One region of the Shewanella yunxiaonensis genome, then DNA from elsewhere that is predicted to be linked to it. Evidence: predicted binding sites of a transcription regulator. Region 1 holds the regulator's gene; each other region holds the start of a gene.
The links. Region 1 encodes FliA, which starts transcription of late flagellar genes. Its sites were predicted from a motif close to CTAAAGNTNNNNNNNNNNNNGCCGATA; they were not measured.
Positions count from the first base shown of each region.

Region 2: the regulator FliA is predicted to act here: its motif matches at 3,689-3,715, upstream of KDN34_RS08035 (flagellar protein MotY).
Region 3: the regulator FliA is predicted to act here: its motif matches at 2,642-2,668, upstream of KDN34_RS09400 (VC2046/SO_2500 family protein).
Region 4: the regulator FliA is predicted to act here: its motif matches at 3,577-3,603, upstream of KDN34_RS03700 (DUF5610 domain-containing protein).

Region 1 covers NZ_CP073587.1:1,133,659-1,139,452, reverse strand. The annotation lists gene KDN34_RS05345 (protein-glutamate methylesterase/protein-glutamine glutaminase) at 1-168, opposite strand, end outside; gene KDN34_RS05340 (chemotaxis protein CheA) at 188-2,443, opposite strand; gene KDN34_RS05335 (protein phosphatase CheZ) at 2,459-3,196, opposite strand; gene cheY (chemotaxis response regulator CheY) at 3,210-3,593, opposite strand; gene KDN34_RS05325 (RNA polymerase sigma factor FliA) at 3,639-4,361, opposite strand; gene KDN34_RS05320 (MinD/ParA family protein) at 4,354-5,235, opposite strand; gene flhF (flagellar biosynthesis protein FlhF) at 5,240-5,794, opposite strand, start outside.
Region 2 covers NZ_CP073587.1:1,749,434-1,755,227, forward strand. The annotation lists gene ydiJ (D-2-hydroxyglutarate dehydrogenase YdiJ) at 1-7, shown strand, start outside; gene KDN34_RS08010 (MarR family winged helix-turn-helix transcriptional regulator) at 210-626, shown strand; gene KDN34_RS08015 (hypothetical protein) at 665-997, opposite strand; gene KDN34_RS08020 (Glu/Leu/Phe/Val dehydrogenase dimerization domain-containing protein) at 1,183-2,220, opposite strand; gene KDN34_RS08025 (DUF4826 family protein) at 2,450-2,884, shown strand; gene rnt (ribonuclease T) at 2,939-3,607, opposite strand; gene KDN34_RS08035 (flagellar protein MotY) at 3,752-4,627, shown strand; gene ybgC (tol-pal system-associated acyl-CoA thioesterase) at 5,613-5,794, shown strand, end outside.
Region 3 covers NZ_CP073587.1:2,052,619-2,058,412, forward strand. The annotation lists gene KDN34_RS09390 (putative bifunctional diguanylate cyclase/phosphodiesterase) at 1-1,609, opposite strand, end outside; gene KDN34_RS09395 (DUF406 family protein) at 1,761-2,051, opposite strand; gene KDN34_RS09400 (VC2046/SO_2500 family protein) at 2,122-2,607, opposite strand; tRNA gene KDN34_RS09405 (tRNA-Tyr) at 2,734-2,818, shown strand; tRNA gene KDN34_RS09410 (tRNA-Tyr) at 2,856-2,940, shown strand; tRNA gene KDN34_RS09415 (tRNA-Tyr) at 2,968-3,052, shown strand; gene queE (7-carboxy-7-deazaguanine synthase QueE) at 3,095-3,763, opposite strand; gene queC (7-cyano-7-deazaguanine synthase QueC) at 3,926-4,642, shown strand; gene rrtA (rhombosortase) at 4,639-5,232, shown strand; gene KDN34_RS09435 (hypothetical protein) at 5,458-5,794, shown strand, end outside.
Region 4 covers NZ_CP073587.1:775,258-781,051, forward strand. The annotation lists gene KDN34_RS03680 (tetratricopeptide repeat protein) at 1-1,024, shown strand, start outside; gene aroG (3-deoxy-7-phosphoheptulonate synthase AroG) at 1,114-2,178, shown strand; gene KDN34_RS03690 (hypothetical protein) at 2,219-2,389, opposite strand; gene KDN34_RS03695 (hypothetical protein) at 2,768-3,040, shown strand; gene KDN34_RS03700 (DUF5610 domain-containing protein) at 3,637-4,236, shown strand; gene KDN34_RS03705 (ferredoxin--NADP reductase) at 4,343-5,089, shown strand; gene KDN34_RS03710 (hypothetical protein) at 5,458-5,794, opposite strand, start outside.

The DNA of each region.
Region 1 (5,794 bases):
GATATCCATGGTGATGACATTGGGTTTTAATTCTGCGGTCATCCGCACCGCTTCCAGACCATTGGCTGCCATCCCGACAACTTCAAGCTCTGGGTCTTGATTCACGATCTCACTTACTCGCCGACGAAAAAAACCAGAATCGTCGACGATTAGCACTTTAATAGCCATTCAAATCCTTAAATACGATTCAGCGTCTGGAGCGGGAAGCGTAATGCTTTAGCAATCCCGGTACGTCCAGGATCAGCGCAATTCCTCCATCAGACGTAATGGTGGCACCGGCCATCCCTGGAGTTCCATGCAACAGGGCACCCAATGGCTTGATCACCACTTCTTCCTGACCAATTAATGCATCAACGACAAAGCCGACATGCTTTAACCCCAACTGCACAATGACTACATGCCCCAGGCGCTTTTCACCTGATTTAATACTCCGGGGATGACGATTAAGCCATTGTTCCAGATAAAAAAGTGGTATTGCTTTGTCTCTGACAATCACGGTCAACTGGCCATCCACCACATTGGTTTTACCCAGATCTAGATGGAAGATTTCATTCACGCTGGACAAAGGTAGCGCAAACACTTGCTTTGCCACCTCGACCATCAACGTTGGCATAATCGCCAAAGTCAACGGCACTTTAATTTCAAGGCGAGTACCCTTGCCTTTCTCTGAATCAATATGCACGGAGCCGTTAAGCTGCGTAATGCGGGTTTTCACCACATCCATGCCCACGCCACGCCCAGAGATATCAGAAATTTCGGTTTTTGTGGAAAATCCGGGGGCGAAGATCAGGTTATAGGCATCCTGATTAGACATTCTGGCGGCAGTATCTTCATCCAGCACACCACGCTTGATGGCAATTGCCTTCAGCTTTTCCGGATCCATACCCGCACCATCATCCTCAATTTTCAAGAGGATGTGGTCGCCTTCCTGACTCGCTGCCAGGGTAATGATCCCCGTACGAGACTTGCCACAGGCTTCGCGCACGTCCGGCATCTCAATTCCATGGTCTACAGAGTTACGGACCAGGTGTACTAACGGATCTGCCAGAGCTTCTACTAAGTTTTTATCCAGGTCGGTTTCTTCACCCACCATGCGTAATTCAATATCTTTGTTGAGGCTACGCGCCAGGTCGCGTACAACTCGCGGAAAGCGCCCGAACACCTTTTTAATTGGCTGCATTCGGGTTTTCATTACGGCACCTTGCAGATCTGATGTCACCAGATCCAGGTTTGCCAGCGCTTTACTCATATCCTCATCTTCACGAGAAACGCCAAGACTCACCAGTCGATTACGAACCAGTACCAGCTCACCCACCATATTCATAATCTGGTCTAGTCGCGCGGTATCTACACGTACAGTGGTTTCCGCTTGCGGCGCACTATTACCAGGATGGCTGGCAACTGCTTTGCTGGTTGCAACTTCTTTGGCGGGAACTGGAGCTTTAGTTTCCGTGGGGACGGTTTTAGCAGCAGATACGATGGTTTCAGCCGCTTTGGGTGTTACAGGTGCTTTAGCTGCCGCGGCCACTGATGTTTTTTCAGCAGCGGCTTCTAGTCCTGGAGCCTTACCCTTGCCATGCAGTTGATCTAACAACGCTTCAAATTCATCTTCAGATATCTCATCTGAATCCACCTGATGGCCGCTGGTTTCGACCGCGACTGGCTTGGCTTCAGGATTATTGGAGAATTTGCCTTTGCCATGTAGCTCATCTAATAAGGCTTCAAATTCATCATCTGTAATATCATCAGCGGTTTGGGGGGATGCGGGGGTGACCTTAACTGGTGTTACCGCGGTAGATGGCCCCTTGCCCTGACCATGCAAGGCATCCAGTAACGCTTCAAATTCAGTTTCATCGATATCGTCAATGCTGCCGCTGTCAGCAGCAGGCTTTGGTGCGGAAGCAGAGGGTGTTTCCACCGGAGAAACTGACGCCAACATCTCGTCAAATAATGCATCAGCGCTGTCAGCAGCTTCTGTCTCGGCCATATCAGCGATGGCAGTTTCGTTAGCGACGTCGACAGCTGCACCTGCCCCAGATTCAGAGGGTAATGGTGCGCCGGAACTCAACAGTTTGAGACTGGCCAGCAGCTGCGGATCTGCGGGTTGTTGCTCTTCTCCTGCTTGAGTCTGACCAAACATCACATTGATGGCATCCAGCGCTTGCAGGATGATATCCATTAATTCTGCGCTGACACTGCGTTTGCCGGTACGCAATAAATCAAAGGTATTTTCAGCTTCGTGGCAGACATCCACCATAGGGGCTAGTCCCAAAAAGCCGGCACCGCCCTTTACGGTATGAAAGCCACGAAAGATTGCGTTCAATAAGTCGGTGTCATCTGGATTATTCTCCAGCTGAACTAACTGCTCCTGAAGCAATTCCAAAATCTCTCCGGCTTCGATTAAAAAATCCTGCAGGATCTCTTCATCAACATCAAAGGCCATCAATATGACTCCTCATCAGAACCCAAGACTTGAGAGCAAATCGTCCACTTCATCTTGGCCTGCCACCACATCCTGTCGGCTACTGGCATTATGAATAGGGCCTTCAGCATCGATATTATTTTCTCTGACGCTGGTAAGGCTCTCATTGGGCTGCGCCCCAAACATGGTCAACAATGACACTAAATTACTTTCGACTTCTTTTACTAAATCAATCACACGGCGGATCATCTGCCCAGTGAGATCCTGGAAATCCTGCGCTAACAAAATCTGGTTCAGCAATTCATGTAAGCGGCTTGAGTCTGCTTCGGTTTGCGCCATGAAATGCTGTACGTCATGGCAAAGCGTTTTAAACTCTTCAAGGGAAAGATTTCTGCGCATCAGTCTGTCCCAGGAAGGTTTGATATTGGTCAAGCTGACACTGAGCGCATCGGAAAGTGGCAGGCACTCTTCTACGGCATCCATCGTTTTGTTGGCCGCCTGTTCCGTCATATCGATGACAAAACTCAAACGCTCCTTCGCATCAGGGATATCGTTATTGGTCAGCTCCACCAAACGACTATCAATCGGAAATTCATTTAACGAATTGTGTAACTGTCGGGTCAGTTTACCGACTTCGGCAAACAGTTCCTGTTGGATAGGCTGGCATAACTCACGAACGACTTCATCCGCTTGTTGTTGTTGTCCGGCCGATAGCAGTTCGACTAAATGCTGAGCTTGTTCTAGCGTAATGAGCGCGTTTTTTTCAGCCATCATAGCTCCCCCGAAATCAACCGAGTCGTTCAAAAATTTTGTCCAACTTCTCTTTCAGGGTTGCCGCAGTAAATGGTTTAACGACATAGCCGTTGACCCCTGCTTGAGCGGCGGCGATGATCTGTTCGCGTTTGGCTTCAGCAGTTACCATTAACACCGGAATATTTTTCAGATTTTCGTCAGCTCGAATCGCTCTTAACAGGTCAATGCCCTGCATCCCCGGCATATTCCAATCGGTGACGACAAAGTCGAAATCACCTTTCTGCAGCATTGGTAGCGCAGTTGACCCATCATCGGCTTCTTGGGTGTTGTTAAACCCAAGATCCCGCAACAGGTTTTTGATAATTCTTCTCATCGTTGAAAAATCATCAACAATAAGAATTTTCATGTTTTTATCCAAAGTTTCCTCCGCAGAGCTGAATTTTAAAAACCGCTCAAAAACTGCTTAATTCTGTGTCCAATGCCTGAGCTTAGCTTTGAGTCGTAGCATTGCCTGACTGTGGATCTGACTGACTCTAGACTCACTAACATCCAAAATAGCGCCAATTTCTTTCAAATTGAGTGCTTCATCATAATAAAGCGACAGAACAAGCGCATCTCTTTCCGGCAGAAGTTTGATCGCCTCGGCCAAAGCGTCACGAAACTGATTATTTGCCAGCATCTCATAGGTGTCATCTGCCGCCATTTCATCGGCGAAAAAAGCATCAGGTGCACCACCAAGATCTTCAATTCCTATGATTTTACCGCAAGATACGTCACTTAGAATGTGATGATATTCATCAAGTGGCATTTCCAGTCGTTCCGCAATCTCGACATCGCGAGCATCGCGCCCCAACTCCTGTTCCAGTTCATCAATGACTTGAGCAATGCGCCGTTGATTGCGATGCACCGACCGTGGTAGCCAATCACCGCGACGAATCTCGTCAATCATCGCGCCTCGAATACGGATCCCAGCAAAAGTCTCAAACTTGGCGCCTTTACTACCATCAAACTTTGCGGCGGCTTCCAGCAACCCCATCATGCCAGCTTGCAGGAGGTCATCCAGTTGGACAGAAGCCGGTAAGCGTGCCAGTAAATGATGCGCAATCCGTTTCACCAGCGGCGCATACTGGTTAACGATTGAGCTTTTATCGTCAAAACCGGCATACGCTGCGGCCATTTTATTCACTGGTACCTTCCTCCTGATATTCAGGTTTTTGTACCAAACGTTCGACAAAGAATTCGAGATGACCGCCGGGTTGTTGCGGTATCGGCCAGCTAATCACTTTATTGGCTAAGCCATGATAAGCGATACTGGCTGGGGACTTGGGAAAGGCTTCCACAATAAGTTTCTGCTTACGAACCGACTTGCGTAAGTTTTCATCAAAGGGAATCGTCGCGACCAACTCCAGCGCAACGTCCAGAAAGCGGTCGGTGACTTTACTGAGTTTGGCAAAAAGTTCCATCCCTTCTCGCAAACTGCGCACCATATTCGCCACAATTTTAAAACGGAAAACGCCATGCTCGCGGCTAAGAATTTTAATCAGCGCATAGGCGTCAGTAATTGATGTCGGTTCGTCACAAACCACCACCAGTACATCTTGTGAGGCCCGGGAAAAACTCAGCACCATGTCGGAAATGCCAGCAGCAGTATCCACAATGAGTACATCAAACTGAGTTTTCATTTCGCTGAAGGCACGAATCAACCCGGCATGTTGCGCCGGGCTCAACTCTACCATGGCCTGAGTACCTGAAGTAGCGGGAATAATCCCAATACCTTTAGGACCACGCACTATAATGTCATCGAGTTCAGCTTCACCGGACAACACATGGGAAAGATTGCGTTCGGCTCTGAGACCCAGCATCACATCGACGTTAGCCAGCCCCAAATCCGCATCCAGCACCATTACTCGCTTGCCCTTTTCTGCGAGCGCCACGGCAGTATTAATTGCAACGCTGGTTTTACCAACGCCACCTTTGCCACCGGTAACGGCAATTACTTTTACTTTATCGTTTTGTTGTTGATTTATCATTCGTAAACCACTCGCTTGATCCCGGGTCATAGCTTTACTCAAATGCATAGGTCATTTCGGGTGACCTGGATTCAGGGTTAAAATCTGTCGCTTCTGTCCGGTTTAAAACAGCCAGAGCCTGCTTCGCCAATCCTAACGTATCAGCGACTTGCATATCTTCCGGCACTCTTTGTCCATCAGTGGTATAACTCAACGATAAACCACTTTGGATTAACACACTTAACGCCGCCCCCAAGGACACCGATTCATCCAGCTTAGTTAATATAGCGCCAGCCAGCGGAATCCGCTTGAATTGGCTGATAGCTTCTTGCAACACCCGCCGTTGTCCAGTAGATGGCAGCACTAAAAAGCTGCGGATAGGCAAGCGGCTGTTGGCAGTTAGACTGTCAAGTTGCTGACACAACCGCATATCCCGCTGCCCCATACCAGCTGTATCAATCAATACCAGTTTACGATTGCGGAATTGATAAACAATCTGCTCCAACTCATTGAGATCTTGGGCTTGCTTTACCGGACATCCCATTATCTTGCCATAAGTTGCCAATTGCTCAAAGGCTCCGATTCGATAATGATCGGTGGTGATTAACAC
Region 2 (5,794 bases), 620 kb from region 1:
ACAGTAATATCAAAACATTAAAGCCGGACTGATGAAGCATTTGCTTTCTCCGTCCGGTTTTTTATTGGAATATCATCAAAATTTTTCTTTTGTATATAAAACAAAGTGCTTTGCTGTTCATGACATCGAATTAATCTGTACCCCTAGTGAAATATGTCGCGGATGGTAGTATTAATAAAGTACCGACCCCGAAGTACAGGAGGTGTTGTTTGAACCGCAATGAAAGTTTGGCCTATCTGGTATCGCACCTTAACCTTGACTTGCAGAACGAACTGGATAGCCGCCTGAAGTATTATCAGATTGATATCAAGCTCTGGCCTGTGTTGTTTGCGCTGTGGCAGGAAGAAGGGATAAGTCAGACAGAGTTGTCACGGCGATGCGACGTGGCAAACTACACTATGACACGATTACTTGACCAACTGCAGGGGCTTGGCTTGATTGTTCGTCATCAGGAGGAGGATAACCGTCGCACCTTTCTGATCTATCTGACCGATCAGGCTAAGGCGATGGAACAGGATTTAATCCGTGAAGCGGAGCGGGTTAATGAGCGTTTTTTGGAAAAGCTGGACGAGCAGGAAAGAGCGATGTTGATGGCATTGCTTAACAAAATCAATCACCGGGAATGACACTTATCATCCCGGTCTGTTCCGAGCTGTGTTGACACTTAGATATAAGCAAATAACAAACAAGATAGTCCCGCTAGTAACAACAACTGATAACCGTAGAGATACTTGTTCGCTTCAGAGTGTTTAAGGCTGGCAATCAGCTGCTCTTGCCGATAGATACGACATAATGTTTGATTGCAGGTCGGATCAGAAATCAACTGACAACGGCAACACTCACCATTACTGAGTTGAAATCGGTGTTCGCTTTGGGGCGAAAAACTGAACTTTCGTGATACCACCTGGCCATCTACACATAACTGCTCCAATCCAGTCCAGTCGCTGGCTTGTAGCTCGACCAAATGTTGGTTCACATCGTAGCTGAAACGTACCATCCTCATAGCTCCGTCAGGGGGACGATAGTGTTAAGTGAAGCAGACGACAAACAGCTTTGCCATTAACAGCAAATGAACTTTATATTGCATGGTGTTATCTGGTTGGAACGGATAGGAAAATTTTCTGGTCAAACCAGCATCCGGCACCGTGCGTGGAACGTGTGCCGGGATCTAAGAAAGTGACATTAACCTGCAGCGTGATTGATGATATTGCGCGCCATTTCATCCGCTATTTCAGCTGTCGGGCGGTTTTGTTCGTCCGCCTTTTGAAAAATAGTCAATAAAGTATCGTAAATCTGTTCGACTTTAGCGGTGGCCTGCTTAACATCATAATTGCTTTCAAATGAAACGTTAATTATTCCGCCGGCATTGATCACATAGTCCGGAGCGTAAAGAATGCCCTGTTGCTTAAGTTGCTCGCCGTGCCGCGGTTCTGCCAACTGATTATTGGCACATCCAGCGACTATTTTGGCCTTCAGTAATCGCAACGTAGCGTCATTGATGGTGGCACCTAAGGCGCAGGGGGCATAAATATCCACATCTTGATCATAGATTTCTTGCGGAACAACGCTGATAGCATTGAACTCTTGAGCCACTTTCTCCAAAGCTTGTTGGTGAATATCAGTAATGATAAGTTCTGCGCCTTCCTGATAAAGATGTCGGCACAGATGATATCCAACATGACCTATCCCTTGAACCGCCACCTTTAGCCCTTTAACATTGTCGCGTTTGAACTGATGCTTAACCGCGGCTTTAATGCCAAGAAATGTCCCTAATGCCGTAAAGGGAGATGGGTCTCCGCTTTTCCCCTCCAATCCAGCGACATAAGGCGTTTCTTCACTGGCAATTTTAATATCGGCTGGTGATGTACCCACATCTTCTGCAGAGTAGTAACTGCCGCCAAGCTTGTTAACAAACTTTCCGAACGCACGAAACAACGCTTCTCGGTTATCCGTACGACTGGGATCCGCAATAATAACGGCTTTGCCACCCCCCATAGCTAATCCGGCGAGCGCATTTTTATAAGTCATGCCTTTCGAAAGCCTTAATACGTCGGTAAGGGCTTCGTCATCAGAGTGATAGTTCCACATACGACAGCCACCGAAGGCTGCGCCAAGGTGGGTGTTGTGTACGGCGATAATGGCCTTTAGACCACTAGCTTCATCATGACAGAACACCACCTGTTCATGTCCGTCATAAGCGGGATGATTAAATACAGCCAAGGTGCTTCTCCAAAGTGATATTTGAATATATGCCCCATCGTTGCAGGGCTTTTGTTGTGATATTGCATTCAGAACGATAGCATCCACTACTTAAGCCAACAAAGTAGGCGAGCAGAACACTATATCAGTGACTGGAAATATACCTTTCCAAGTTGGTACTTAAAATGGACTGTCACCTTATGGCATGATCCGTTCTTTGAACTGCAACAGAAAAAGTTAAGGAAGAAGTATGACTGAGCCATCCGCCACACCAGATGCTGCTGCCCAAGAAGCTATGCGCACGCAGTGGGTCCGCGAGCAGTTTCAGAAAGCTAATCGCTTTTTAGCGGAAAAAGGTATTGTCCCGTCTAAAGTGATTGCGGAAGAATGCCGCTATTTAGCGCCATTGGTGGCCTTGTGGAAACTGGAATCAAGCATCCCCAGTAAAAAAACATACTGGGTGATAGGCGGCGATTTACCGGCTGACTTCATCGAAGTTACTGCGGCAAAGGACGCCAGAGAAGCAATGCGGCATTTCTCATTCAGGTGGCAGATGCAAGCTGAAGGTCTGCTACAGAGCTCTACTGTAGATGCGACGCAGGAAAAATTTGCACAACTATTAATCTCCCGCGCTGAAAGTTTGTATCAATTACAAAATGACGATAGTTTCTGGCAACAAAACTGATTAGCCAAATAAAACACCCGCAATTGCGGGTGTTTTCACTTTATTGAACTGATGTTATGCCGCGTGTTCGTCTTCGTCACTCTGTTCATCATTTTCGACCGGCCAGCCACCAAGGGCTTTCCAGCGATTTACGATATAACAAAATAATTCAGCAGTACGTTCAGTATCATACAATGCTGAATGTGCTTCTTTATTGTCAAAAGCTATTCCTGCAAGAGAACATGCTTTAGCCAATACCGTATGGCCTAATGCCAATCCAGCAAGAGTTGCAGTATCGAATGTTGCAAACGGATGGAAGGGGGAACGTTTGATCCCGGTGCGTTCGATGGCTTTACTGACAAAGCCATGATCAAATGCTGCATTATGCCCGACTAATATTGCGCGATGGCAACCTGTGTCTTTCAACCCTTTACGGATTGCCTTGAAAATTTCTTTAAAAGCTTCTGCTTCATCGACAGCGCCGCGGAGCGGGTTGTATGGGTCGATACCGTTAAACGCCAGTGCTTCTGGCTCAAGATTTGCGCCCTCAAATGGCGCTATATGGAAATGTACAGTTTTATCCACGACTAACTGCCCATTTTCGTCCATTTTTAATAAGGTGGCTGCAATTTCCAGTAGGGCATCAGTTGCGGCATTAAATCCCGCCGTTTCGACGTCTACCACAACCGGATAATACCCTCGAAATCGATATTTGAGCTGGTTACTCGAGGTAGGGTGACTCATGATATATCTCTATACAAATGCAAGGCGGGTATTATGCGCAATCGTGACAGGCGTGTCATGTCTGATTGCTGAATTTATCGCCTAAAGGTTTCTGATTCTTCACCGATAACATCAGTATGACCAAAGAACTGACGAGTTTTTTCCATGTGGTATAGAGTGCTTTTGCTATCATCACTTTCGATATTGCCGCTGACGACTTCTGCTGAATTGCGGCATTATGTGGCGTCATTGGATCAATCCCAGTGGAAGTTACTAAAGAATTCGCCCGTGGCCTGCACTTTAGAGCACGACATTCCATCCTATGGCCGCGCAGTATTTAGTAGCCGAGCCGGTAAAGAACTGAATTTACAATTTACTTTGGATATGTGGCAAAAGCCGGACGCGGTTACCGATGCCCGTTTATTGAGTAAAGCGCCTATGTGGCGACCAGGGGTAATGTCTCGTACAATCACTGACTTGCATTATCAGAAGTATTTTAATGGTGAAGTACCCAAAAGAGCAGCATGGACTATGCTCAATGAACTTGAGCGAGGTATGGAACCAACATTTTATTACACCGACTGGAACGATAAAGACAGTACTGTAGCTGTCGGCTTGTCATCGGTGAACTTTCGCGGAGAGTATGCAGACTTTAAACAATGTCTGGCTAACTTGTTGCCCTACAGTTTTGATGATATCGCCTTTACTGTATTGACGTATGAATCCGGTGGCGCAGAGCTTACCCGCAGTTCAAAAGCCCAATTAGCCAGAGTGCAACAGTATCTGAAATATGACCAAGAGGTCGAGCTGGTGTTGATAGATGGATACACAGACAGTTTTGGTGGGCGTAGCATCAACCAGAAGGTTTCTGAAAAACGCGCGGATGCAGTAAAGCAACTGTTTGTCTCAGAGGGGATCGCGGCCAATCGAATTAAAGCTGAAGGGCATGGTGAACGACGGCATGTTGCATTGAATACCTCAGATAGTGAGCGTGAACGTAACCGTCGGGTAGTTATCAGAATAACTAAGCCAGAAGAATAATGGTCAATTTATATGAATAAAAAATCTGGCTAAATGCCGGATTTTTTATTTGGAGTGACAATAAAAAATAAAAAGCCCATTCGTAATGAATGGGCAAAAAAAATACAGTATTGCAATCAACAAATTGAAGGAAGGAAGTCAAGCATAAGAACCAAACTGATATCACTGAAAACACACCAGTTTGAAAACTCCTTTTGTCCGGTAACTCAATAAACAAGCTTCCAGAACATGTGAATTATTCTAGGGGTAAGTCGAAATTTCGGCAAGCGAGAAAAATTGCTGTTTAAGATAAAAAAAACTAATAACCAGAAGGTGATACCTGTCACTAAATCATAATGGAAACCATAAAAATGGTGTTTTAATCATAACTGATGCATATATTTTCACTGAAATTCCCTTGCCCACAAATTATCGGAAGACACGAGTTAGCAGAGTGATGTTATATAACCTGTAAATATGCGGCAATTAACTTTGAAAGATATCATTTACAATTTTGTAACTTTTTTGGCATCAGAAAATATATTCAATTTAAAAATCAATATCAGGATAAAAATTAGGGTTGGTTTCTATTTCAATGGAGTTAATTTACATAAATGTTAATGTTTAGCAATAAACTGTGAGCGATGGCTCAATGAATTAGCGGCGCTAGGCTAAGCATCATCTAAATTGCTCTCCAATAAAAAACATAATCTCCTTGCCATTTTATCGTTACGGTCATCTGCCGATCTCTGTTTACTTTTTTGGTAATAAAGACTTACGGAAACCGGGGACTATGCCTGGATCGTTGCAGCTGATGCGATTTTTTCTTAGCGGTTTGTCAAGTTCTTCCGCGTCAATTGGGGCAACAAAAGCAACTGATTAAGCTGCGGTTAAGTTACCAAAAATTAAATTGAGATGTCGAAGCCGTTTGCTTTGCCGGCCATTCACAAGCGTGAGCCGGATCGGTATAGTAGTGGGCATTTGTGGCAGGAAATCAGTAGGATCTATGTTTCGCTGGCCTATTACCGTCTATTACGAAGACACCGATGCTGGTGGGGTGGTTTATCACTCCAATTACCTCAAATTTTTTGAGCGCGCACGCAGTGAATGGCTGCGGGCAATGGGAATTTGTCAGAGTGAGTTGCTGAAGCAGGATTTAGCATTTGTTGTACGTAAAGCAGAACTCGA
Region 3 (5,794 bases), 920 kb from region 1:
AACTACCTATGCTATTGATCAACCCTGTTTGTTCAGCAATATCAATAAACGCGCCGGGATACATAATGCCGCGTTTGGGATGATGCCAACGGATAAGCGCCTCGGCACCGATGTAACTCTTACTTTGCAAATCTCTCAGCGGTTGATAGTAGAGTTCAAACTGACGGCCACGAATTGCCAGATTTAAATCTCGTTCAATCTCCGCATCATCCTTGAATGCTTTCAGTAATGTGCTATTGAACACCTGAATAGCCATTCCCTGCTTTTTCTTGGCATATTGCAACGCAATATCGGCACACGTCAGTGGTGGCACTTTTTCGACAATTTCATCAATAGCGACAATTGCCATGGCTGGACGGACATCCACAGACTCCCGCCCCAAGGAAATAGGCATACTCAACTGTTGATACAAACGACCATAGCAGTGTTGGAGGTCTTCCTGTTTCAACTCAGGTAACAACAACGCAAATTCATCGCTACCCACACGTGCGGTTTCAGCACCACTATATAACGCTGAAAAATGTCGCAGACGACGAGCGATTTCCACCAGCAAATCGTCACCTTTACTATGCCCGTAAGTGTCATTGTATCGCTTAAAGCCGACTAGGTTGACGAGTAGCAGATAGCCGCATTCTGTACGATCCAGCATGCGGTTAAAATAGGTACGGTTATACAGGCCAGTGAGATTACAATGCCAGGCAAAATGTTCTAATTCAGTCTGATGATTGCGTGCTTCGGTATGATCTTCAGCCGTCACCAACGCGTAGTGGTTTCCGCGTCTGGTTTCAAACTGGCTGGCATAGAATTTCAACCAATAACTGTCACCATTTTTATGTTGCAATGGCACTTCACCGCGAACCACTTCTCCGCGACATAGCTGTTCTAATACTTGATGAGCGGCTTCGGGAGATTGACGGAAAAAAGCCAGCTCTTTAAAACTCCGACCTATAAGCTTATCTTGCGGAATACCGGTTACCATCTCATGTGCTTTATTCACATATTCGATAGTTTCTTCGTGTAAATTCACCAGCAGTGTAATCTGTGCTGACTTTTCGATGGCTGACTGGAATAATGTCAGCATCTCATCTTTATGATAAGCATCACCGGTTGCCAGCGTCAGTGCCAACTGATCCGCTACCTGGCAAGCCAGATGTATTTCAGTGTCATTCCAGATGGCTTTTTGGGCATATCGTTCAAGGCTCAAGACGCCTTCAATATGTCCATTAATCCTGACGGCAATTTCCAGTGCACTTTTAATCTGATTGGGCTGGATATAACTAGTATGTAATTCAGCTAAACGGGGATCATCAGCCGCATTACTCGCGGCGATATGCAGATGATTTCGAAGCTCGGCAATATAATGTGATAATGATTGTAAATTACTCGGCCGGACGCGCTGTTGACTGGCGGGTGTACCATATCTCGCCGCTTCAAATTGAATGTGCTGGTCCTTAGACCAGGACCAAACGCTGGCATGATCGACCTGTAAGTGCTCACAGAGTAATTTTGTAGCAAGCTCCGCCGTACCAACAAAATCACCCTGTTGTTTCGCTGTCGAATTCGTTAGCGACTCCAATAATCGCCAATACTGCCCACGATTAACGCTCATTCACATCCAGCCAAATTAAAAGACCTAAACTATTGTTTTTTATTATCACTCGCGAAGATTACACATTTACGAATTACGCAGCAACAATAGATATATCTGCTAACAGTTTTATCCCATCTGTATTTCTGCTAACAGTTTTATCCCATCTGTATTAAGGCAGACTGTTTTCCAATTGGAAGATCATTTTTTCTGCACTACAGCCAAACTCAATGTCTAACAGCCAATTAGGTGCTTTTTCTGTCAATGTAACCACCGCATCAGCAAATCTTGCCGAGGCTTTGTCTGCCAATGTCTGCGCGTCTTCCTTGGCGGTTTTGCCTGAAAACTGTAAATGCAGTAATACATCGCTTTCTTCAACCACCGTACCGATATCGACAAAACTGCCACATTCAGCACAGGTATCATTCACCAAATCACTTTGCGCTTCTTTAATGCTTTTCATGACGTCTCTCCGGAATGAACCATAACTTAGTGATTATAGGCTCTTATAACCTGTGTTTCTGTGGCAAGTTTCACGCTGCTTGTAGTCTATGGGCCGCCAGACACTGTTGTAATACCAATTCAGACAGCTGTGGCGTTTCCGGCAATAACGGAAAATGCTCACCATTGAAACGGTTACGAGCAAGAAGACTACAATTTTCCAGGACTTCACCGGTGCCACTGGCCCAGTGACCACGGATCACGATAGGTTCTGCGTTGATTGCTTCGGCTAACCGAAATGCTGTCGGGCCCTCTGACAAAAATTGGGCACTGTTATCGGTGACTAACTGCTGGCTGAGATCCCCCAGCAGTGTCGGTGCTGGAGGTAACTCAAATTGCTGGCGTAACCGGGTGTCGTTATCTAATTCATCTTGCAAATGAAATTGTGGGCAATCGCGCACATCTTGTGACAAAAGCGACAACAGTAGGCCAAAATCACTGCGCGAGTTTGTTTCTATCGCGCGATTTAAACGAGATCCTAATTGCAGTTCGTTGTGCAGTATCGGTTTGGATTGCATAAAAAAACATCAAAGAAACAACCTGTTGTTATTTAATCGACCGAACTGCCACTAACTTTAGTGGTTTTTGCAAAATCAGGCTTTACATAAAAACGCTTTCTGTCTACTATTGCCGCCGCAATTTGAGGAGGGGTTCCCGAGTGGCCAAAGGGATCAGACTGTAAATCTGACGGCTCCGCCTTCGAAGGTTCGAATCCTTCCCCCTCCACCATTTTGCGCTGCCAATCAGCACTTTTGTGTGAAGTTGAGGAGGGGTTCCCGAGTGGCCAAAGGGATCAGACTGTAAATCTGACGGCTCCGCCTTCGAAGGTTCGAATCCTTCCCCCTCCACCATTTCACCACAAAAGCTGCCAATTTCGGGGAGGGGTTCCCGAGTGGCCAAAGGGATCAGACTGTAAATCTGACGGCTCCGCCTTCGAAGGTTCGAATCCTTCCCCCTCCACCATTTTCTATGCGTTATTCGTTGTTATTGTCTCTACCTTTCTAACTAATCAATTTGTAGGTATTTATGCGTTTGCACAGATAGTCGCCAATTGTGTGCAATACATTCCTTAATCGCTAACGCAGTCGCATTTGGCTTCTGGCTTATTGGCTGCAGACAGACCACCTTTCCGGTCAAGTCCACACCTTCAAGCAAGGACTCTAATTGCTCGATATGCCGCTGAGTCGCAACCGGATGCTTAATCTCATTGGCACGCGCCAACGCCTGTGATTGCACGTTCAAACCACCTTTCATGCCGATTTTTGGTGACACAGTAACCCAAGTTGACTGGCTGCATTTCACTTCAAAGGTGCCGCTCGTTTCAATCTGAGTGGTATAACCCGCGTGATTTAATGAATTGGTGAGTTCAACGAGATCAAACAGACAAGGTTCCCCCCCCGTTAACACCACATGCTTAGCTGAAAACGATTTCTGCTGAAATGCCTGCAGCAGTGTTTCTGCGTCATACCAGGCCCAACGACCAAGCTGACCATCCGTTTGCAATACCTGTTCAGCTGGCACTTCATTTTCCGGCGTTTGCTCCCATGTATGACGGGTATCGCACCATGGGCATCCCACAGGACAACCTTGTAAGCGCACAAAAATTGCTGGCAGGCCAGTATTAACGCCTTCTCCTTGAATGGTTTCAAACACTTCATTGATCGGATATTGCATACGCAGGCTCCTGAAAACTGACAAGGGATATTTCCCTCATTGCGGCGCGCCGTTATATAGCATCTTCTTGAAAATGGCAAACCTGACATCCGATTAAGGAATTCGCGCTATTTTGCGGTAAACTGTGCGCCATTCGCTAATTGAGTGTATCGGAAGATGCTCATGACACAGACAAAAAATCCCCCTATCCGTAAAGCTATTTTAGTCTTTAGTGGCGGTCAGGACTCGACAACTTGTTTAATCCAAGCACTGGAGCAATATGATGAAGTGCATGCGATGACGTTTAACTATGGTCAGCGTCATGCTCATGAAATTGATGTTGCCCGGCGGCTTGCCCAAAAGTTAGGGGCCACCAGTCATAAAGTGATGGATGTAGGCCTCCTTAATGAGTTGGCGATCTCTGCGCTGACTCGCGACAGCATCCCGGTGTCGACTGAACTAATGGACAATGGTTTACCCAATACATTCGTGCCGGGTCGCAATATCCTGTTTCTCACACTGGCGGGGATATATGCCTACCAATTGGGTGCCGAGGCGGTGATTACTGGCGTCTGTGAAACTGATTATTCGGGTTATCCTGATTGTCGCCATGATTTTGTACGCGCATTGGAATCGGCGCTGGTTCAAGGGATGGATCGGCCGTTAAAACTCGTGACACCGTTGATGTGGCTCAATAAAGCCGAAACCTGGGCGCTCGCAGATAAATATGGCAAATTAGCGTTGGTTCGCGATGAAACGCTCACCTGCTATAACGGCATTGAAGGTCGTGGTTGTGGAGAGTGTCCCGCCTGTAAACTACGCCAACACGGTCTTGATGAATATCTGTCTAATAAGGCAATCATACAGCAACAACTGACACAAAAGAGCCGCACAGAATGAGTTGGCGTGACTCGCCATGGCTGACAGTATTGGCTGTCAGCTTACTCTGCGTTACGCTGCAGTGGTCAGGGGCGACCGAAGCACTGGAATATCAGCGACAGTTTATTGCTGATGGCCAATGGTGGCGACTATTGACCGGTAATCTACTGCATACCAATAACTGGCATCTGCTGATGAATTTAGCCGGTTTCTGGGTGGTGGTATTTATTCACCGCACGCACTATCACAACTTTCAATTAGCCTGCCTGCTCGCCATATTGCTATTGAGTGAAGGGCTTGGGCTTTGGTTAGCATTCCCAGCGCTCACGGCCTACGTCGGACTGAGTGGTATTTTGCATGGTTTATTTACCTACGGCGCACTTAACGATATCAGAATCGGCTGGCGCTCGGGTTATCTGCTCTTGGCAGGCGTTATTGCCAAGGTTATCTGGGAACAATTTATGGGCGGCAATAGTGAGGTGACACAGCTAATTGGCGCAAGAGTGGCCACTGAAGCACATTTAGTCGGCCTGGTTGACGGAATATTGGCGTTTATGCTGTTCCGTTTCATGTTCACCCTTTTTCCTTTTCAATCCAAAAACAAACGTTAATTTACACTTACCGAGTAAATAATACCGTTACAGACCTCAATGCGAACAAAAAACGTTCATATGTAATGTTTTGTATTTATTGGGTTATATGGCGTATTTATTGAATTACACAACCCTGGATTTTGAGTAAATCGTACCTATTGAGGGCGTTTTCTCAGTGAATGTTATCTACTCCCCCATGGGTAACTTTGTGTTATCAGGGGACATACACTCAGGGTTATAACCATGCCGAAAACCATTCATAGATATGCGCTGTTACTATCACTATTATCCCTGCTTGGGGGGTGTGGTGGCAGTAGCGACAGTTCAAGTAGCCAAGGAAGCAGCTTCAGTCTGCAATTGGTAACCTTGCAAAAAGATACGTTGACCAATACCAATAAAAATAAGTGTCAGGTTTATTATCGCATTGCCAACAGCGACAGTGATGGCAATGCTTACTATTATTACGCGACCAAAGTCAGTGATCCGACAGTGGCACTCTATACCGCTAATGGTACGCTATCGTCAAAACTGACAGTAGACACCACTGGGAAAGTCACTGTCTATGAGAAGGATATTCCGG
Region 4 (5,794 bases), 360 kb from region 1:
CGCACCGGATGTGATTTTTCAGTTGCCCCCAGATGAGATCCGCGAAATCAGAGCTGATTTCCAACGGCAGCAAACCTTACGAAGAGGCTTACCTGCACACAAATGGCTAGCTAACTATCTTAGTGCGAGTCGCGGTGGATTTCGTTATCAGGATAACGACACTCGAATTGCTGCCGACACTTTGTATAAACGTCACGGTAACTGCATGTCGTTGGTTGTACTGACTGCGGCATTGGCCAAAGTGCTGGATGTCGGTGTGATCTATCAAAGTGTCTCGGTTCCCCCAGTCTGGGATCAACGAGGCAATTTTAACTTGCTCAATGGCCACATTAATCTGCGTCTGAAAGCGTTAGAGCAGCCGAATATCTTTGATGCTGCCGATACTGAACTAGTGGTGGATTTTGTGCCTGCTGAAACCTTAAGAGCCTATCGCACCGACAGAGTTGATGAGTCGATGGTACAGGCGATGTTTTTCAATAATCTGGCGGCAGAAGCGATGATTAATGATGACTGGAATAGGGCATACGCGCTATTGAAAGTCAGTTTACAGCTGCAACCTCAATTTATTGCGGCGCTTAACAATCTTGCGATTGTGTATCGTAACAATCACCTGCAGCCGATGGCAGAAGTTGTATATCGTCATGCCTTGCAGCTCGAACCCAATAATTTGACCACACTTTATAATCTTGCCGTGTTACTTGACCTGGAAGGCCGGCTTGATGAATGGATAGCCGTGAATCGTATTCTGGAGCTGGAGCGGATCCGTAATCCTTATTATTACTACGGAATGGGCCAACAAGCCTATCGCGAACAACGCTTTAGCGATGCCATTCGTTGGTATCGACAAGCTATTGAAAAAGCGAATTATCGGCATGAATTCTATTTTGGATTATCACGCAGTTACTGGATGTTAGGAGAACGAAAAGCGGCAGAAGCTAATTTACGCAAAGCTCTGCTATTGAGTCGCGACGATAATTGGACTAAGCGCTATCAAGCCAAATTGAACGTACTGACGCTGCATTAATCCGGTAATTTTCAGCATTGCATCATGGTGGCATAAAGGCTAGATTTGAGCCTCACCTATGATTAATTAGTCGGAGTTAGAAGAATCCTATGTCGTACCAGAATGATGATGTGAGAATTAAAGAGGTTAAGCAACTTTTACCACCAATCGCTATTCTGGAACGATTTCCTGCAACGGACAATGCATCGGCCACTGTATTCAATGCCCGTCGCAGCATCCACCAGATGTTACATACTCAAGACGATCGGTTATTGGTAATCATTGGACCATGTTCGATTCACGATCCTGAAGCTGCCCTCGAGTACGGTCGGCGCCTTTTAGCGCTCAGGGAACGTTATAAAGACCAGCTTGAAGTGGTGATGCGGGTTTATTTTGAAAAGCCCAGAACCACAGTTGGCTGGAAAGGTTTGATCAACGATCCATATATGGACAAAAGTTTTCAGCTAAATGATGGGTTGCGTAAAGCCCGTAAGTTATTGCTGGATCTGAATGATATGGGGCTGCCGACTGCCGGTGAATTTCTTGACATGATTACGCCGCAGTATGTTGCGGACTTGATGTGCTGGGGGGCGATAGGTGCCCGTACCACTGAGTCTCAGGTACACCGAGAACTGGCTTCAGGTTTGTCCTGCCCGGTAGGTTTTAAAAATGGTACTGATGGCAACATCAAGATTGCCATTGATGCGATTGGGGCTGCCAGTGCCTCGCACTATTTTCTGTCGGTGACTAAATTCGGGCACTCAGCGATTGTGTCAACCAAAGGAAATGATGACTGCCACATCATTTTGCGCGGTGGAAAAGAACCAAACTATGATGCAGCATCTGTTGCCGCAACCAAAGCGCAATTAAAGAAAGCTGGATTGCCGCTCAAAATCATGATTGATATCAGTCATGCCAATTCGCATAAAGATTATCGGCGTCAGATGCAGGTAGCCGAAGACGTATGTCTGCAGCTACAGCAAGGCGAGCAGAGTGTGTTCGGCCTGATGGTAGAAAGTAACCTGGTTGAAGGAAATCAGGAACTTAAAATCGGCCAACCATTACGCTATGGTCAGAGTATCACCGATGCTTGTATCGGCTGGGATGACACAGAAAAACTGCTCGCCTTACTTAATGAAAGTGTGCTTGCCAGAAGAAAATCTACTGCAGTTTAAACATGTTATCAAAGCATAACAGGCACAGTTATTGTGCCTGTTATTTTTGCAATTTCTGCTGCAAATACTCATTGGCTTTGGCCAGACTTCCAAATGAAGCAATGAGATTGTTTCGGCCTTTTGCTTGAATTTCGGGGTTTCCTGACTCGACCATCATCCAAACCCAGGTTTGGATCAGTGGTAAAGGGGGATATTGAACTTTGGATTCCATGATGCTTAGGTCCTTTAACTAACTGTCTAATAGCGCTGCACTAAAAGGGCCCACAATCCAGGTGGTAAACTGACTTCCTGAGAATTGACTTAGAGTACCAAATTCTTGCGTCAGAGATAATCACATTTGCGCTAATACTTTGTTTAAAAATGTAAAAGGTTTTAACGTTAGCGACAATGTTATCTCAGCGGTTAGCGGTGAACACCATACTATCGTCACAATGTGACAGTTCAGCGAAAAATGAGGTGAAGTGCTGATTGACTCTCAGTACATTTGGCTGATTTCTGTGCAAATTACCCACAAGTAATTCAGTAGCGATTCAGTTGTGCGATTGCATACTTGTTCTGTAGTCAACTTTATCTATAAAAAGGTAATGCTATGGAAAATATTGCACTATTGGTAAGCCTTGAAGGAACCAGTAAACGGGTCACTACAGATTGGCGCAGCTTAGCTGCTACGTTAAAGCAACGTGGATTGGGTGATTGTGCGTTGCAGCAGTTGCATATTGAATTACTGGCGGGGCTGATTGTGTCGACACGAGGTCTTACGCTGTGCAAAAAGCTATCTTTGCCCATACCCGACGATATGGATTGGCATTTATTGGGAACATCACATGCCGCAGCCGAACAAGCTACAATGGCAGGACTTTAGTAGAGTGTAAAAGAGTTACTTGTTGTCAGCTTGACGTGTTTGCCAGCCATCACAGAGGAGATTAACGCAGCCATCTTGTTCGGACACGGGGCGTAGACCGGTGATTTTACCCCCCCGGTAACATAGCATTTCGCCCTCAATCTCAATTAGTCGGCTACAGTTTTGGCAGCTTAATGACGCATTTTTTGTGCAGTCTGTGCTAGTGGGTGTTCGGCTGACATATGTGGTCTTCACCTTTAACTCTCCCTTTCAGCTGTTCCAAATGATTAATGGCGGCATTCTAACATTTTTTGTGATGTGGCGCACAATCTAACTTAGGTAATATTTTTAGTTTATGCAATAGCTAAATTAGCTTTATGCTAATTTAACACATTCAATGTGACAATCTGTTGTAAATTTAAAATCCCGCAATCCTATATTTTGTTTGATGTTAAACACCTCTACCGCCTCTTGTTTCGCCTGCTATATGCCATGGTCGTGCTGCTTGTTCGCTCCGGTATGTCGATGTTACTTGCCGCACTTAAATCTGAATTGATCTAAATTTGTGTAAAAAATGGTCGATAATGAGATGAATGCTTAATATGCGCGAGGACTAAATGATGGAAATCCAAAATCATGGTTACCAGGTATCTAAGGTCGCTACCGATAAAGCGGCGGTGGTGGATGGCAACCACGGTAAAGCCGTATCTGAAGTCGCCAGCAGTAAAAGTGCCCGTCATATTAGCCAGCAATTGATGAATCAGGCGATTGCTTCAGCACAGGAACAGGTGTCGATAAGCAGCGGTGATAAACCCATGCAATTGCTTTACCGGACAGCAATTGATGCTATTAATCAGGGATTGGCCGGGCCCATGGGAAATTCGGCGCCGCAACTATCACAACAGCAAGAAATGGATTATTCGCCGGAAGCTACCGCTGGACGAATTGTGGATTTTGCGACGCAGTTTTTCTCGGTCTATCAACAACAAAATCCAGATAAAAGTGCAGCAGACCAGCTTAGTGGCTTCATGGATGTTATTGGTAGCGCCATCGACAATGGTTTTGCTGAGGCGTGGAATATCCTGGATAAGTTAAACGTATTAAATGGTGATATCGCTGACGGTGTCAATGCCACTTATGAGTATGTTCAGAAAGGATTAACGGCGTTTCGTGACAGTTTTAACAGCGATAATGCTACTACAGATACCGCGAGCTGAATCCAAATGTATCGTCGCTTAAACCCCTTCAATGGAATGGGTTTTTGTTATGTGTCGTGTGGCGTATGCTTAACTTTAGTTAGGTGACTCATTCGGTGGAGGGTCTATGTGGCACGTCGGTAAAGTGATTGAGCGGACTGACTGGAACAGTAGGCTCTTCAGTTTGAAGATTGCTGTCGATATTGGCCCTTTTATTGCGGGACAATTCGTTAAGCTGGGGATGGAGATACAAGGCAAGCGAGTTGCTAGGGCCTATTCTGTAGTGAATGCGCCTGGCAGCAACTACATCGAAATTTTGGCGGTCACCGTTCCCGACGGAAGTTTATCGCCAGCATTGCACTTGCTCTTACCAGGGGATGTTGTTGAGGTCAATGTTCCTGCTACCGGGTTCCTGACGTTACCGGAATTGCCCTCTGGCACGCTACAGGGACGACATCTTTGGATGTTAGCGACAGGGACGGCCGTCGGACCATTTTTGTCGATGTTAGACACTGCCGAACCTTGGCAACGATTTGAGCAAGTAACATTGGTCTATGGTGCCAGACTAGTGGATGATTTGGCATATCTTGATAAGTTGCAGACCTTGGCTCGTAAGAATACGCAGTTCTGCTTGCTGCCCAGTGTGACCCGCGAAACGCAATCCGGGATGTTACATTGCCGAATTCCCGATGGCATTGCCTCCGGCGAAATTGAACGGCAAGCTGGTATCACAATTACAGCCACAGATTCTCAGGTGATGTTATGTGGAAACCCGGGGATGATCCGCAGCACGATTGAACTTTTAACGGCGCGGGGATTACATAAAAATTTGCGGCGAGCACCAGGGCAGATCACAACAGAGAAGTATTGGTAACTAAATTCACACGATTGCTTTCCAGCTCCGAATTTACCACCAATCAAAGTTGTAGATGGAAATCTATACGTTTCTGGATCCGCAACCTATAGAGCTGCTTTTATGCTGGAGGATATGAACAAAGTTTCATGACTCGATTTTTATATGAGGCGCCATGAACCTATTTAGTGTTCAATGTTTCCGACTTATTAAATAAGTGACTTTGCGGAAATTGGCATGAATTTAACTTATACGGCAGAGGTTGGGCAAAGCCGCACCGAGCACCTGTGGTAAGACGACTTTGACACTGTAGTGGTGTGATTGTTGTGAATATTGCGTTGAGCCTTAAATCTTGTCAGTCAATAATGTCCCAATTGTGTTACCGCAACCTATCCAAGCTTGTACGTATCCATATATCTGCGGCCAGCAGGGTTTTTACGCCTTTCTGCTTCCCCATTATGACCGTATAAATCGGTAATTAGACCAACATGAATACGGCGACCTGTGCCGGGAGTTCGCCGATCTTCGTGGTGCATATAGCGGCATTTGCAGTCTGGGTTATCACATGTGGCTAATGGCAAGCAAGGGGCATCTTGCGGCAGAAAACGTTTCCCCGATAATTGGGCAGCCGCTTTACACGGAAAGCCAGTGCACTCAATGCTAACGGCTTTAAAGGGGGATGCTTTCGGAGGAGCTGTTCTAGCACGTGATTCTTTATTTTTTTTT